DNA from 2 places in the Rossellomorea vietnamensis genome. Region 2 is predicted to be linked to the other one. Evidence: riboswitches for the same ligand, from Rfam matches in the RefSeq annotation. Region 2 holds a riboswitch; the other holds the start of a gene.
The links. Region 2 has a riboswitch for S-adenosylmethionine ahead of N5C46_RS17220 (methionine ABC transporter ATP-binding protein). Riboswitches for the same ligand answer to the same signal wherever they lie in the genome.
Positions count from the first base shown of each region.

Region 1: another riboswitch for S-adenosylmethionine. It lies ahead of metK (methionine adenosyltransferase); the one in region 2 lies ahead of N5C46_RS17220 (methionine ABC transporter ATP-binding protein).

Region 1 covers NZ_CP104558.1:3,776,894-3,779,373, forward strand. Annotated here, with positions in the region: gene pckA (phosphoenolpyruvate carboxykinase (ATP)) at 1-739, opposite strand, end outside; SAM riboswitch class I at 1,059-1,202, shown strand; gene metK (methionine adenosyltransferase) at 1,418-2,480, shown strand, end outside.
Region 2 covers NZ_CP104558.1:3,366,285-3,368,764, forward strand. Annotated here, with positions in the region: gene N5C46_RS17215 (LacI family DNA-binding transcriptional regulator) at 1-389, shown strand, start outside; SAM riboswitch class I at 574-679, shown strand; gene N5C46_RS17220 (methionine ABC transporter ATP-binding protein) at 749-1,762, shown strand; gene N5C46_RS17225 (methionine ABC transporter permease) at 1,752-2,417, shown strand; gene N5C46_RS17230 (MetQ/NlpA family ABC transporter substrate-binding protein) at 2,438-2,480, shown strand, end outside.

The sequences.
Region 1 (2,480 bases), 410 kb from region 2:
TAGGGTCAGCGGATAAAGTCGTTTTCCCTGTACCGGACAATCCGAAGAACAATGCAACATCGCCTTCACGACCGACGTTCGAAGAGCAGTGCATGGAAAGGATGTCGGATTCAGGAAGTACATAGTTCATGACCGAGAAGATCGACTTCTTCATTTCACCGGCATATTCCGTACCACCGATCAATACGATTCTTTTTTCAAATGAAACGATGATGAACGTTTCGGAGTGAGTGCCGTCGACTTCAGGATCAGCCTTGAAGTTCGGGGCTGAAATGACGGTGAATTCTGACTTGTGATCTTTTAACTCTTCTGCTTCCGGGCGAATGAATAATTGGTGGGCAAACAGATTATGCCAGGCAAATTCATTGATCACCTGGATCGGTAGTCTATGTTTCGGGTCGGCACCTGCGAACCCTTTAAATGAAAATACTTCTTCTTTTTCTTTTAAGTATTCGATGACTTTCGTATATAATTTATCGAACGATTCCGATGAGATCGGCTGATTGACAGAACCCCATTCGATTTTATCTTTCGTCGTTGGTTCTTCCACAATAAATTTATCTTTAGGAGAGCGTCCTGTGTATTTACCAGTTTCTGCTCTGATTGCACCTGATGAAGTTAAAACGCCTTCATTTCGCTGAAGGACCTTTTCGACTAGTTGAGAAACAGATAATTGTTCCTGGATGTTTTGACCATTAAGTAATTCCGTTAATTCATTAGACATGCTCACTGAATTCATTCGAACCCTTCCTTTATATAAATTTATTTAAATGGTATCGTTTACTTTACAAAAATAGTATAACACAATCAAGCTATTAGTCTATACTATTTATTTAATTTTATAATGTGTCTTCATTTTGTCACATTTCTTGACCGAATAAAGCATGTTTCTTCTTATTTATATGAAATCCACCTCTAAATGTTTAGCCTCATTACCCCATTAGGTTATGTAATGATAAAAAAACAGGTTGAAACCATGAAAGGAATGGTTAAACCTGTCATTCAAAAAAAGTTGACACCACTTGTCCTAACCGTTATCATTGTTCCTTGAACGGATACTCTTATCCTGAGCTGGTGGAGGGAGCAGACCCTATGAAACCCAGCAACCTGCTAAATAGTGAATGGATCCATTTCTTTAATGAATCCGATTAAGCGAAGGTGCTAAACTGAGGCAAGGTCTCTAAAACCTTGAACGATAAGAGAGAAAAGGCGCGGCTATGATCTGAAACCTTTCCTCTGAAGCTTTTTTCCTGAGGAAGGGTTTTTTCTGTTTATAGTGGACCACATGCACATAAATCATGATTGATTGATAAAAGAATCATGTTTACTTCATACTACTTAGGGAAATGAGTACCGTATCTGTTTACTGTTTTGTCAGAAGAAGATTTTTGACAAATATGCTTAAGGAGGAACCTTGATGTCAACTAAACGTCGTCTGTTTACATCTGAGTCCGTAACCGAAGGACATCCAGATAAAATTTGTGACCAAATCTCTGATTCAATTCTTGATGCAATTCTTACCAATGATCCGAATGCACGTGTAGCGTGTGAAACGTCTGTCACGACGGGTCTTGTGCTCGTTGCCGGTGAAATCACTACGAATACGTATGTCGATATCCCGAAAATCGTTCGTGAAACGATCCGTGAAATTGGCTATACCCGTGCGAAATACGGCTTTGATGCTGAAACATGTGCGGTTCTGACTTCCATTGATGAGCAGTCTGCGGATATCGCTCAAGGTGTCGATCAGGCCCTTGAAGCCCGTGAAGGTCAAATGACGGATGAAGAAATCGATGCAATCGGTGCTGGTGACCAAGGGTTGATGTTCGGATTCGCTTGTAATGAAACGAAAGAGCTTATGCCTCTTCCGATCTCCCTTGCACACAAAATCTCCCGTCGCTTAACGGAAGTACGTAAAGAAGAGATCCTTCCTTACCTTCGTCCGGATGGAAAAACACAAGTAACCGTTGAATACGATGAAAACGATAAGCCGGTCCGCATCGACACGATCGTTATCTCGACTCAGCATCACCCTGAAGTGACGCTTGAGCAAATCCAGCGCAACCTGAAAGAATATGTCATCGACCCGGTTGTACCGAAAGAACTGATCGATGAAGAAACGAAATACTTCATCAACCCGACTGGCCGCTTCGTAATTGGTGGACCACAAGGTGATGCAGGTCTGACAGGACGTAAAATCATCGTTGACACTTACGGCGGATACGCCCGTCACGGTGGAGGTGCCTTCTCTGGTAAGGATGCAACGAAAGTGGACCGTTCAGCGGCCTATGCAGCGCGCTATGTTGCGAAGAACATCGTGGCAGCGGGACTTGCTGAGAAATGTGAAGTTCAATTAGCGTATGCAATCGGTGTGGCGAAGCCCGTATCCATCTCCGTTGATACATTTGGAACAGGGAAAGTTTCAGAAGATGTATTAATTGACGTTGTGAGCAATAACTTTGACCTTCGTCCTGCAGGAA
Region 2 (2,480 bases):
ACAAACACGGTATCGACTATAAGTCGAAATGGAAAGTATCCGGGGGCTTCACTCGTGAAGGGGGCTACCAGGCGACCAAAATGCTGATTGCTCAACGGGATGTCCCGCAGGGCATTTTCTATGCCAATGATGAAATGGCCATCGGCGGCTTGCAGGCACTGAACGAAAAAAACATTTCTGTTCCAGGGGATATTTCCATCATGGGCTTTGACGACATCCAACTGTCAGAATACGTATCCCCGCCACTGACAACCATGCGACAGCCGAAATATGAAGCCGGTGCACTGGCCGTTCATCTTATCTTTCAGATGCTCTTGAAGGAAGAGGTCGATTCGTATTACAAACTCACAACGGAGCTGATAGAGAGAGATTCGGTGAAAAGTCGTTGACTTAGAGGAAGAGCCTGACCTTTCCTGTATGGGAGAGGTCGTTTTTTTATAAACAAAAATCTTTTGTTGCTACATCAATGAAGATAGCGCTTACATAAAAACACTACCGAAATCCCCTATTGACTTCCCGTTCCATACCCAGTATTATCCTCTATAAGATAAATTTTTGAAAATTACATACATTCAATTATCAAGAGTGACCGAGGGATCAGGCCCTATGACGTCCGGCAACCTCCAGAAATGGAACGGTGCTAATTCCTGCAGAATGATTTCATTCTGAGAGATAAGTCGAGATAAACAGGCGATGCTTCTTTCAGTTGAAAGAGGCATTTTTTATTGGAGAAAAAGGGGTGTGCACATTGATCGAGATTCGGAATCTAGTAAAAACGTACAAAACGAAAAAGCAAACGGTGGTCGGTGTCGACAACGTCTCTGTCACTATTAAAAAAGGGGAGATCTTCGGGATCGTCGGGTACAGCGGAGCGGGGAAGAGCTCACTCATTCGCTGCCTGAATCTATTAGAGACCCCGACATCAGGGGAAATCATCATCGATGGTCAGGATTTCACGAAGCTCACATCCAAGGAGTTAAGACTTGCCCGGCAAAAAACGAGCATGATCTTCCAGCACTTTCACCTCATCAAATCGAAGACGGTGTTTGATAATCTCGCCTTTGCTTTGAAAGCGGCCCATGTACCGAAAGCGAAAATCAAACCGAGAGTCGTCGAGCTCTTGGAGATGGTCGGTCTTTCAGACAAAGCCGACTCCTACCCGGCACAGCTCAGCGGAGGACAGAAGCAGAGAGTCGGAATTGCGAGGGCACTTGCCAACAACCCATCGGTATTACTGTGTGATGAAGCGACATCGGCCCTGGATCCGAATACTACGAAATCGATCTTGAAGCTTTTGAAAAAAATCAACGAGGAACTGGGATTGACAATTGTGCTCATCACCCATGAGATGGAAGTAGTAAAGGAAATCTGTGACAGGATGGCCGTGATGCAGGACGGGAAGATCGTGGAGGAAGGTCCCGTGTATGACCTGTTTGCCGAACCGAAGCAGCCTTTGACGAAGCAGTTCATCGAAACGATTCTCCAATTCGAACTGCCACAGCATCTGGTGGAATCGAGAAGGGGGAAGCTCATCAAGATTCAATTCAAAGGATCCATCGCCGAGGAAAGCGTCGTATCAGAGGTGTTTCAGCGGTACAAGGTGCGGGGGAATATCCTCCACGGTAAAATTGAATACATTCAGGATGTCCCACTTGGGATCTTCATCATGGAACTGATCGGATCAGCTGACGAAATCGAAGCGGCGATCCGTTATATCACGGCCAAGACACAAAGCCTGGAGGTGCTTGAGGATGTTGCCTGATTCATTGACTTCTATATTGCCAGAATTGAATAAAGCCTTTTTTGAAACGGTGTATATGGTGGGGATCTCATTAGCCGTAGCGATTATAGTGGGATTGCCGCTGGGGATTCTGCTTTTCGTAACAGACAAGGGCTTATTTTTACAAAATAGTGTGATTAAAAAAGTGGTAGGATTCGTCGTGAATATGGTCCGCTCGGTTCCTTTCATTATTCTATTAGTGGCCCTTTTACCATTAACCAAACTATTGACCGGGACGACGATCGGACCGACGGCGGCATCGGTATCACTCTCGGTTGCGGGTATTCCGTTTTTTGCGAGAATGGTAGAAACGTCCCTCAGGGAGATTGATAAAGGGGTCATCGAAGCCTCGGTTTCAGTCGGGGCCAGTCCTTGGATGATCATCAAGGACGTGCTGTTACCGGAAGCGCGGCCGGCCGTCATTCAGGCGATCACGATTACAACGATCAGTTTAGTCGCCTATTCCGCCATGGCCGGCATCGTCGGCGGAGGCGGAGTCGGGGACCTGGCGATTCGCTTCGGGTACTACCGTTATGACAACACGGTGATGATCACGACCGTGGTCATTCTGATTTGTCTGGTTCAGCTCATCCAATACACGGGTGATATATTTGCACGATTAGTCGATAAACGATAACAACTATAGGGGGAACAAAAGTGAAAAAGTGGATATTATTTGTAGCATTAGCGGTAACAGTAA